Ensifer sp. PDNC004: one gene and its partner. The protein of the gene in region 1 binds, or shares a complex with, the protein of each later gene. Links are inferred from orthologs where the notes say so. Each region holds a gene or a part of one and is shown on either strand. Other genes may lie near its edges.

The links. Proteins that work in one complex are often made in the same cells at the same time.
Region 2: the proteins of carB (region 1) and carA are in contact, whole or in part, in a solved structure (PDB 1KEE), measured with the Escherichia coli proteins. The link is inferred for Ensifer sp. PDNC004 from one-to-one orthologs.

Annotation. Positions count from the first base shown.
Region 1 is NZ_CP070353.1:944,378-950,977, reverse strand. The notes cover bases 2,520-6,600. They hold carB (carbamoyl-phosphate synthase large subunit), read right to left. Parts: upstream 6,212-6,600; coding sequence 2,720-6,211; downstream 2,520-2,719. Other genes in these bases: JVX98_RS12535 (zinc-dependent alcohol dehydrogenase family protein), read right to left, coding at 6,430-6,600; JVX98_RS12545 (hypothetical protein), read right to left, coding at 2,520-2,587. In the rest of the region: transcription elongation factor GreA, read right to left, coding at 1-459; JVX98_RS12550 (MFS transporter), read left to right, coding at 753-2,246; more of JVX98_RS12545, read right to left, coding at 2,252-2,519. UniProt on the Escherichia coli protein: Large subunit of the glutamine-dependent carbamoyl phosphate synthetase (CPSase).
Region 2 is NZ_CP070353.1:4,100,284-4,105,122, reverse strand. Bases 1,218-4,079 are described here. They hold carA (glutamine-hydrolyzing carbamoyl-phosphate synthase small subunit), read left to right. Parts: upstream 1,218-1,976; coding sequence 1,977-3,182; downstream 3,183-4,079. Other genes in these bases: JVX98_RS28035 (LysR substrate-binding domain-containing protein), read right to left, coding at 3,264-4,079; JVX98_RS28045 (GatB/YqeY domain-containing protein), read right to left, coding at 1,218-1,648. Outside these bases: dnaG (DNA primase), read right to left, coding at 1-71; JVX98_RS28050 (hypothetical protein), read left to right, coding at 287-1,192; more of JVX98_RS28045, read right to left, coding at 1,199-1,217; more of JVX98_RS28035, read right to left, coding at 4,080-4,154; JVX98_RS28030 (SDR family oxidoreductase), read left to right, coding at 4,272-4,839. UniProt on the Escherichia coli protein: Small subunit of the glutamine-dependent carbamoyl phosphate synthetase (CPSase).

The DNA of each region.
Region 1 (6,600 bases):
GAGAATCTCGTAGGCCTTGGAGCCGCCGGGGGCGTTCACTTCGATGGAATCGCCAACTTCCTTGCCGATCAGCGCGCGGGCGATCGGCGACGAGATCGAGATGCGGCCGGCCTTCACGTCGGCTTCCTGGTCGCCAACGATCTGGTAGGTCTTTTCCTCTTCGGTGTCTTCGTCGACGAGCTTCACCTTAGCGCCGAACTTGATCTTGGAGCCGGACATCTTCGAGAGATCAATGACTTCCGCGCGGGCGATCAAGTCTTCGAGCTCGGTGATGCGGCCTTCGTTGTGGCTCTGCGCTTCCTTAGCAGCGTGGTACTCGGCATTTTCCGACAGGTCGCCATGTGCACGGGCTTCGGCAATCGCCTCGATGATTCGCGGTCGTTCTTCCTGCTGGCGCCAGCGCAGCTCCTCCTGCAGGTTGACGAATCCGCCCTGGGTCATCGGCACTTTTTCGACCATTTCAATGTCCTTCATCAAGCACGAGGCGCCGCCCTTTGGGCGGCGCCAACGCAAAAGAAAACGGTCTCCGGCGCGCAAACGCCGGAACCGTCCGAAACTTCGAACCCTCGTTATAGCAGAAACGGAAGCGCGAAAGCCAGATATTTCGCCGTCGTCCACCGAACCCTGAAATGCCGCTGCAACTTGTGGGGGAGGCGGATGGCAGGCAAGCTGAGAAAAAAGCGCTTTACCTCAACTGCGGTTGAGGTCGTACACAGGTGCCTGTCCCAGCTAACGATGACGGAACATTCCACGTGGTCCCGACGAACGACGATACCAAGGCAAGCGAAAGCAAGACGGCGCCCGAGGAGGACGGCCGTTGGAGCGAATTGCTTCGGCCGGACTATCTGGCAACGACCGCCGCCCTCTGTCTCGGCGTCGCGCTGTTTGCCTTCAATGAGTTCTTCGTGGCGACGGCGTTGCCCACCGCGGTCGAGGAGATCGGCGGCGCCACGCTTTTGTCCTGGGCTGTCACGCTCTATCTCGTCTTTGCCATCCTCGGTGGCGCCGTTGCCGCCACGCTCAAGGCACGGTTCGGCGCGCGCGGCACGTTGATTACGGCCGCGCTTGTTTTTGTCGTCGGGACGATGATCGCAACGACTGCGGGCAGCATGCCGCGGGTCCTTGCAGGGCGCGTGTTCCAGGGGTTCGGCGAGGGGATCATTGCCGCGGTCTGTTACGCGCTCATCCCGGAACTCTTTCCTGCCCGGCTGGTCCCGAAGATCTTCGGAGCCGAGGCGATCGTCTGGGCAACAGCGGCTTTCGGCGGTCCATTGGTGTCCGGCTTCCTGACCGAGCATTGGTCCTGGCGCGCGGCGTTCGCTGTCAACATTCCCGCAACAGCCATCTTCGTCGCGCTCATACTGGCGATCGTGCCGCGGCAGAAGGCGGCGCCCACTGAAAAGCCGCGCCCGATCCCGCTCTTGCGCCTGATCGTCGTCGGAACCGGCATCCTGCTGATATCGCTGTCAAATACGGCAACCACCATGCCCCTGATGATCGCCGCGCTGGTGACGGCGCTGACGATCCTGTGGGCGGCCTTCGCCACCGACCGGCGGGCAGAACATCCGATCCTGCCGACCGGCGCCTTCGCGCTGGCGAAGCCACTCGGCACCGGTCTATGGGTTGTCATGCTGATGCCACTGGCACAGGCGTCCGGCTCGATCTACCTCATCTATGGCCTGCAGCATGTCTGGAGCTTCAGCCCCACGGCCGCCGGCTTTTCCGGTGCGCTGATGGCGATCTCCTGGAGCACGGCCGCTATTCTGGTCGCAAGCCTGCGCTCGCATGACCTGCGCGTTAAGCTCATCCCGGCGGGGCCAGCACTTCTCAGCCTTGGGCTTGCAGGCCTGATGATCGCCTTCGCGATCGACGATTTCCGGCTCGTCTTCCCTAGCCAGATCGCGGTCGGGACCGGTTTCGGCCTGTCCTGGGGAACGCTCAGCCAGTTGATGATGGACGTCTCGCCGCGTGGCGAGCGGGATAAGACCTCGGCATTTCTGCCGACATTGCAATCGGCGGGTTATGCGATCGGCGCCGCGATCTGTGGACTGACTGCAAATCTTCGCGGGTTCGATGAAAATGCCGACATCGCGACCATGCATGGCGCCCTGTTCACCGTCTTCGTCGTCGCCTGCGTGATCTCGACTGCGTCCCTCTATCTTGGCCTCAGAACCGTGCGGCTCGCAGCCAAGAGCCCGCGGCGCGGTCGGGGCGGAAGCGCGGTCGAGGTGTTTGCGGCGGATTAGATCACTCAGGCAGCAGCGCGGAGCGACGCCCCGACGTGGCAGCGGCCAAGCAGCGCTCGCTGTTCGATGCCCCGGCCGATGGAAGGCACGATCGTTGCCAGCAGCTTGCGGTTGCTGGAGAGGACATGGACCTTCAGCGAACCATAGTCGGCATCGCGGCCGATCTTGTCTGCGATGCGCTGGCCGTAGTAGAGGGCCGATCCCTCGTCGAAATGGCTGATACCGTCTTCGTCGACGAAGTGCTCGTCGCCCCACAACAAATCAAAGAAATAGAGTTGCACGATCTTGCCCCATGTCGCGCCCGCCGGCGAAGCCGCCGATCTCTCTGTGCGCAGGGTCATAGAAACATGTGCTGGGGGAATGCAGGCTGAACCGATCGTTCATGCGGCGTTCAGCGGCGAGCGGGCCGTTGAAGCGCAACACTCCTGGGGCATGGCGGCGGCGCGCGAAGGTTTCGCGCGCCGCTGTCGTTCTTAGGCCTTGAAGTAGCTCTGCAGCGGGCGCACTTCGAGGCTGCCGGCCTTCAGAGCCTTGATGGCATGGGCAGCTGCTTCCGCACCCGACATGGTCGTGTAGTAGGGCACCTTCTGCATCAGCGTCGCGCGGCGTAGCGACTTGGAGTCCGAGATCGCCTTGTTGCTGTCGGTGGTGTTGAAGACGAGCTGGACGTGACGGTTACGGATCGCGTCCTCGACATGCGGACGGCCTTCCTGGACCTTGTTGATCTTGGTGGCGGCAATGCCGTGTTCACCGAGGAAGCGGGCCGTGCCGCCCGTCGCCATCACCTTGAAGCCGATATCGACGAGGATGCGGATTGCCGGCAGCACGCGGGTCTTGTCCTCGTCGCGCACCGAAACGAACACCGTTCCATCGCGCGGCAGGTCGACGCCGGCGCCGAGCTGCGACTTGGCGAAGGCCAGCGCATAGTCGGTGTCGAGGCCGATGACTTCGCCAGTCGAGCGCATTTCCGGGCCGAGCAGAGTGTCTACGCCGGGGAAGCGCGCAAACGGGAAGACCGCTTCCTTGACCGCGATGTGCTTGAGGTTGCGCGGATCCGGCTTTTCGCCATAGGCGGCAATCGCGACGTCGAGCGCTTCGCCGGTCATGACGCGGGCGGCGATCTTGGCGATCGGCGCGCCGATGGTCTTGGCGACGAAGGGCACGGTGCGCGAGGCGCGCGGGTTCACTTCAAGCACGTAGATGGTGCCGTCCTTGATCGCAAACTGTACGTTCATCAGGCCGCCGACATTGAGCGCCTTGGCAAGGGCTGCCGTCTGGCGCTCGAGCTCGTCGACCATCTCCTTGTCGAGTGTGTGCACCGGCAGCGAGCAGGCGCTGTCACCCGAGTGGATGCCGGCTTCCTCGATATGCTCCATGATGCCCGAGACGAAGACGTCCTTGCCGTCGCAGAGGCAGTCGACGTCCACTTCCGTTGCGTTCGTCAGGTAGCTGTCGAACAGCAGCGGGTTCTTGCCGAGCAGGGTGTTGATCTGACCGGTCTTGTCGTTCGGGTAGCGCTGCTTGATGTCCTCGGGAACGAGGCCCGGAACCGTGTCGAGCAGGTAGCTCTGCAGCATGCTTTCCGAATGGATGATCTGCATGGCGCGGCCACCGAGAACGTAGGACGGGCGCACGACCAGCGGGAAGCCGATCTCGGCAGCGACGAGGCGGGCCTGCTCGACCGAGTAGGCGATGCCGTTGTTCGGTTGGTTGAGGTCGAGCTTCATCAGGAGCTTCTGGAAGCGGTCGCGGTCTTCGGCAAGGTCGATCGCGTCAGGTGCGGTGCCAAGGATCGGGATGCCGTTCTTTTCGAGTGCTTCGGCGAGCTTCAGCGGGGTCTGGCCACCGAACTGGACGATGACGCCGACGAGTTCGCCCTTTTCCTGCTCGGCGCGCATGATCTCGATCACGTCCTCGGCCGTCAGCGGCTCGAAGTAGAGGCGGTCGGAGGTGTCGTAGTCGGTCGAAACCGTCTCCGGGTTGCAGTTGATCATGATCGCTTCATAGCCGGCATCCTTCAGCGCGAAGGCGGCGTGGCAGCAGCAATAGTCGAACTCGATGCCCTGGCCGATGCGGTTGGGACCACCGCCGAGGATGACGACCTTCTTGCGGTCGGAAACCTCGGCTTCCGAGCGAGCGGCACCGACGAAGGGGGGCTCGTAGGTCGAGTACATGTAGGCGGTCGGCGAGGCGAACTCGGCAGCGCAGGTGTCGATGCGCTTGTAGACCGGGCGGACATTAAGCGCATTGCGCAGTTCCGCCACTTCCTTCGGGCGTTTGCCGCCGAGCGTCGCGAGGCGGGCGTCGGAGAAGCCCATGGCCTTCAGCATGCGCAGGTTCTCGGCATCGACAGGCAGACCGTGCTCGCGGATGCGCGCTTCCATGTCGACGATCGCCTTGAACTGGGCGATGAACCACGGATCGATCTTGCTCGCCTCGTGGACTTCTTCTTCGCTCATGCCGAAACGCAGCGCCTGGGCGACCATGCGCAGGCGGTCCGGCGTCGGCGTGCCGATCGCGGCACGGATGGCGTTACGGCCATCGCCGTTCTCGTCCATGTCCGGGATTTCGATTTCGTCGAGGCCGGTAAGGCCGGTCTCGAGGCCACGCAGCGCCTTCTGCAGCGATTCGGCAAAGGTACGGCCGATCGCCATGACTTCGCCGACCGACTTCATTGCGGTGGTCAGAACCGGGGAGGCGCCCGGGAACTTCTCAAAGGCAAAGCGCGGGATCTTGGTGACGACATAGTCGATTGACGGTTCGAACGAGGCCGGGGTCGCGCCGCCGGTGATGTCGTTGTCCAGTTCGTCCAGCGTGTAACCGATGGCGAGCTTCGCGGCGATCTTGGCGATCGGGAAGCCCGTCGCCTTCGACGCCAGAGCTGAAGAGCGCGACACGCGGGGGTTCATTTCGATGACGACGAGACGGCCGTCCTTCGGATTGACGGCGAACTGAACGTTCGAGCCGCCGGTCTCGACGCCGATCTCGCGCAGAACCGCGATCGAGGCGTTGCGCATGATCTGGTATTCTTTGTCGGTCAGCGTCAGCGCAGGCGCAACGGTGATCGAATCACCGGTGTGAACGCCCATGGGGTCGATGTTTTCGATCGAGCAGATGATGATGCAGTTGTCCGCCGTGTCGCGGACCACTTCCATCTCGTATTCCTTCCAGCCGAGCACCGATTCTTCGATCAGCACTTCGGTGGTCGGCGACGCATCGAGGCCGCTGCCGACGATGTCGAAGAATTCCGTGCGGTTATAGGCAATGCCGCCGCCGGTTCCGCCGAGCGTAAACGACGGACGGATGATGGCCGGCAGGCCGACATCATCGAGTGCCTGCGCGGCAATCGCCATCGCGTGGTTCATATAGCGCTGCTTGCGGTCGCCTTCGCCAAGGTTCCACTGGTTCTCGAGGTCGTCGAGCGCCTTGTCGAGCTCCGCGCCCGAAAGCCGGCTCTTCAGTTCGGCGCGCTCGGCCTCGTGCGTCTTGCGGTCATGGTCCTTGATGTCGGTGGCGTTGGCGAGACGCGACTTCGGCGTCTCCAGGCCGATTTTCGCCATGGCTTCGCGGAAGAGGGCGCGGTCTTCGGCCTTGTCGATTGCATCAGGCTTGGCGCCGATCATCTCGACATTGTAGCGGTCGAGAACGCCCATGCGGCGCAGCGAGAGTGCCGTGTTGAGCGCGGTCTGGCCACCCATGGTCGGCAGCAGCGCGTCCGGGCGCTCCTTGGCGATGATTTTGGCGACGACCTCAGGGGTGATCGGCTCGACATAGGTTGCGTCGGCAAGGCCCGGGTCCGTCATGATCGTCGCCGGGTTGGAGTTGACGAGGATGACGCGGTAGCCTTCCTCCTTCAGCGCCTTACAGGCCTGGGTGCCGGAATAGTCGAATTCGCAAGCCTGACCGATGACGATCGGCCCCGCGCCGATGATAAGAATGGACTTGATATCTTGGCGCTTCGGCATGGTCGATCATCCGTTTCTAGCTGCGCGAAAAACCGGCCGAGGTGGGAGGTCACCGGCCGGGCACGCATTGATGGGTCTTTTCAGGCTAGAAGCGGCTTATAGGCAAATGTTTCTGCAAGCGAAACCCCGAAAATTCCGGAATCGACAGGAACCAGCCATATTTGCGCACCTCCGGCCACGCAGCGCGCTCTGCGCGCGGCGAAACAGTGCTGCGAATGTCAGGCGCGGCCGGGGATGACGAGAACCTTGACTTCTCCGGCGGCCGGCGGATGCGCAATGACGTCGGCCGCTTCGCCGAGCGTTACCCGCCGCGAAATCAGCTTGTCGATCTCGATCGCGCCCGTGGCGACAAGGTCTGCCGCACGGCGGTGGACGAAGGGGTTGATGAA
Region 2 (4,839 bases), 3.2 Mb from region 1 along the record:
CGCTTGGCAATCACGTCCGAAATCGGAACGCGATCGCGTATCTCGTCAAGAAAGGACTGTGAAAAGCGCATGGATACCTCTGGTCGATCCTCCATATAGGCGGCATGGCCGGCGGGCGCTACAACGGTGATCCTGCTTGCACGCTATTCACAGGAGCGAAACGGGAATCGCACACCGAATCACCAATCAAAAGTTGTGTATGAATATTTTCTAAGGACCAAAAGTAGCGCTTGACACCCCTTTGACGAAAAGGATCAATTCGCCGTCTCGAATTGGATCACTTGCCATGGCCGTTTCCGTCAAAGTGCTCGCCTCCAGTCCGGCTTTCTTCAGCGCGGTGCTGAGCTATGCGCGCGGCATGGTGGAGATGTATGCGGCAAACCCACGGCTCGCCTCGATCTTTGCCTCGCAGCAACGCTGGCTGATGGCCCAATCCGGCCTTGCGCTCTATCACGACCGCGATCCGGATGATCCCTCGAGCGGTCTCTACAGCGGCCGTTTCATCAACTATGCCGTCATGCACGGGATCGCCAGCCGCAACACCGCAGCATCCTTCGTGCAGGAAATGGTCGCCTACCGCTTCGCCCGCTACATCACGGTGCAGCCGGACAAACGCAGCCGGCCGCTGGAGCCTACCGAGGCGGCACTCGACTATGTCTGGAAATGGATGCAGTCCCATCTGGCCATCCTCGACTCCTCCGACGGCCAGTCGCGGCTGGCGCGGCTCAACGAAGAGCAGCACCGGTTCGGGCGGCTGCAGGCCGCGGTCGCCCAAGCGCTCGTCGGCAACGACACGGTCCGTCGTCCAGGCCCGACCTTCGACCTCTTCACCTGGGTCAATTCCGGCGGCGTGGTGATGGACGATCTCTTCTCGCGCATCGGCGACTTCGACCCCGAGGCGGCACGCCACGCGATTGGGCCGGTTTCGCCGAGCGATCTCAGCGAACGCTTCATCATCTCCAAGACCCACCTCAAGCGGATCTTCGACAAGGCAGCGCTTTTGGGAAATATGGGGTGGGAGCGGACGCCCGGTCGCGGCGCGGTCTGGCTGTCGAAAGCCTTCATTCGCGAATACTGGGATTACCAGGCGGAGAAGTTCGCCCTGATCGATCGCGCATTCGAGGCGACGTTTCCGGCGAGAGCCGAGATGGCGACGCCCGTCCTATCGCGACGGGCGCCGGCACTCACTTGAGCGGAGCTACTTGAGCAGTTCCTTCACCAGGCCCGAGGCCTTGGCGAAGTCCATCTGGCCGGGATAGCGCTCCTTGAGCACGTTCATGCACTTGCCCATGTCGCGCAGGCCATGTGCGCCGGTTTCGGCGATGACCGAGGCGCAGAGTTCCTTCACCCTGGCTTCCGGAAGCTGGGCCGGCAGGAACCGATTGATGATGACGATTTCCTCACGCTCCTGCGCGGCAAGCTCCGGCCGGCCGGCGTCGTCGTAGATACGAGCCGATTCTTCGCGCTGCTTGATCATCTTGGCGAGGATCTGCAGGATGTCGTCATCGCTGACCGGGTCCTTGCCGAGGCCCCGATTGGCAATGTCCCGATCCTTGATCGCCGCCTGGATCAGCCGCACGGTCGAGGTACGCCGTGCGTCCTTGGCTTTGAGGGCTTCCTTCAGTGCGTCAGCGAACAGGTCGCGCATGTCTATACTCCATGTCGAAACCGGCCCGCGGTGCTCTGCCCGGAACCGGTTCGAAACCATTATTGTTGTCGTCGTCTTAAACCAGTGTGACAGGTGCAATCAAACGGAATACGCAACCGCTTGAATTATAAGGAATTTTATTTCCAGACAATTCACAGCGGCTGGTTGACCCGGTTAAGCGCTTTGGGTATTTTCCCGCACCTGCACAACATCGGCATGAGAGCACTTTTCCGCGGGGTCTCCGCGCGTCCATGCCTGAGCAAAGAAATGGCGATCGACTGCCGGGCTTTCAAGCCCCCGCGCTCCACGCCGCAACGGGATAGGAACGATGACCGCGACACCCGCATGGACCACTGAAAAACCAACCGCACTGCTCGTTCTGGCCGACGGCACCGTGATCGAGGGCAAGGGCATCGGCGCGACCGGCAAGGTGCAGGCGGAAGTCTGCTTCAACACGGCGTTGACCGGCTACCAGGAAATCCTCACGGACCCCTCCTATCTCGGCCAGATCGTCACCTTCACCTTCCCGCACATCGGCAACGTCGGCGCCAATGACGAAGACATCGAAGACCTGACGCCGGCAGCACGCCACGGCGCGGTCGGCGTCATCTTCAAGGCCGACATCACCGAGCCGTCGAACTACCGCGCCGCCAAGCACCTCGACGTCTGGCTGAAGGCCCGCGGCATCATCGGCCTTTGCGGCATCGACACCCGCGCGCTCACCGCCTGGATCCGCGAAAACGGCATGCCGAACGCCGTCATCGCCCACGATCCCTCGGGCGTCTTTGATATCGACACGCTGAAGGCCGAAGCCAAGGCCTGGAGCGGCCTTGAAGGCCTCGACCTCGCCAAGGTCGCGACCTCCGGCCAGTCGTCGCGCTGGGACGAGCAGCCCTGGGTCTGGAACGAAGGCTATTCGACGCTCGGCGAAACCGACGCGGCCTACCACATCGTTGCGCTCGACTACGGCGTGAAGCGCAACATCCTGCGCCTCTTTGCCGGCCTCAATGCCCGCGTCACGGTCATGCCCGCCACGACCAGTGCCGACGAAGTTCTGGCGCAGAAGCCGGACGGCATTTTCCTGTCGAACGGCCCCGGCGACCCGGCAGCAACCGGGAAATACGCCGTGCCGGTCATCCAGGACCTCTTGAAGACCGACATTCCGCTCTTTGGCATCTGCCTCGGCCACCAGATGCTGGCGCTGGCACTCGGCGGCAAGACCGAGAAGATGCACCAGGGCCACCACGGCGCCAACCACCCGGTCAAGGACCACACCACGGGCAAGGTCGAGATCGTCTCGATGAACCACGGCTTCGCGGTCGATTCGAAGTCGCTGCCACAGGGTGTTGATGAGACTCACATTTCGCTCTTCGACGGCACCAATTGCGGCCTGCGCGTCGCCGGCAGGCCGGTGTTCTCGGTCCAGCACCACCCGGAAGCCTCCCCCGGCCCACAGGACAGCCACTACCTCTTCCGCCGCTTCATGAACCTCGTGCGCGAGAAGAAGGGCGAACCGGCCCTCGCCGAACGCTGAGCGACCGATCGAGACAAGCTTCCAGGGCCCGCTTAGAGCGGGCCTTTTCTTTTCGAGCGTGCGCCTTCGTTGCCGCCGAGCTCACCCTTCCTGCAGATGCGCGACGATGAAGTCGACGACGGCGCGGACCGACGGCAGTTGCCCACGCCGGTGCGGCATCAACAGCGTCGTCGTCACGCTGCCGGCCTCCCAGTCCGCAAGCACGCGCACCAGACTTCCGGCTTCGATTGCCGCCCGACAGATCTTTCTCGGCAACGCCGTGATGCCAAGACCGGAGACGGCAGCCTCGAGCAACACGTTGGATTCGTCCGCGAGGAACCGCGGCATTGGCCGAACCCTGACGACCACGCCCGCATCGTTGCGCATCGTCCATCCCTCTGCACTCAACGAGGCGAGCAGCCCGTCGTGACGCGAAAGGTCGCTGGGCTCGCGCGGATGCCCGCTGCTTTCCAGATAGGCCGGCGCTGCCACCAGGAGGATCGCATCCGTTGCCACCCGCCGCTGTACCATGCCGGAATCGGGCAACGGCGCGAAGTGATCGCGCACAGCGATATCGAAGCCCTCCTGCACCACATCGACGAAACGGTCCGTCGCGTGCAACATCACCTTCATCTTGGGATAGGTCTTCGCCAGCGGCGGCAGCAGCCCGGCCAGCATCATCTGTGCCGTCGGCACCGAGGCGGTGATCCTGACCGTGCCGCTCGGCTCGGCAAGGCGGCCCTTGACGATGGCTTCGGCCGCCTCCGCCTCTATCAACATCGCCGAGGCATGCCGGTAGAAATCCTCGCCGATCTCCGTCACGGCGAAGCGGCGCGACGTTCGGTTGATCAGCCGGACGCCAAGCGTCTTTTCCAGCTCGGCCACGCGCTTGCTCAGCGTCGATTTCGGTACGTTCAGCGCCCGCGCCGCCGGCGCGAACCCCTTGTGATCGACCACATGGACAAAGACGATGAAGTCGTTGAGATTGCGCATCACGGTCCCCAATGTCTGCAAATGTGAACGATACATCCACATTTGCCCGTCTTTCGCAACATCGTCCATAAAATTATCTCTTCCTCATCGAAGCCTGATATCGAAGGAAGAGAGACAATGGGTATCTATCAAGACAAGAAAGCCGTGGTCATCGGCGGCACGCATGGCATGGGCCTGGCGACGGTCGAGCGTCTCGTCAACGGCGGCGCCGAGGTGCTCCTGACCGGAAACAACGAAGAGAACCTCGCCCGGATCCAGCGGCGCTTCGGCGACCGCGTTCATGCGGTAAAATCGGATATCGCCGACCTCGGCGAGATCGCCGTGCTCGGGGCGACGGTCGGGCAGAAGCTGGGCTCGATCGACCTCCTGCACGTCAACGCCGGCACATCGCTGCTCGAGCCCTTCGACCAGGTGACGGAAGCATCCTACGATCGCCAGTTTACCATCAACACCAAGGGCGCCTTCTTCACCGTCCAGCGGCTGGCGCCTCTGATCCGCGACGGCGGCTCGATCGTCTTCACCTCGTCGGTTGCCGATGTCGGCGGCCATCCGGGAATGGCGGTCTATAGCGGCAGCAAGGCGGCGCTGATCTCGTTTGCCTCCGTCTTTGCCGCCGAGCTTCTGCCGCGCGGCATTAGGGTGAACTCGGTCAGCCCCGGCTTCATCGATACGCCGACCAAGGGCG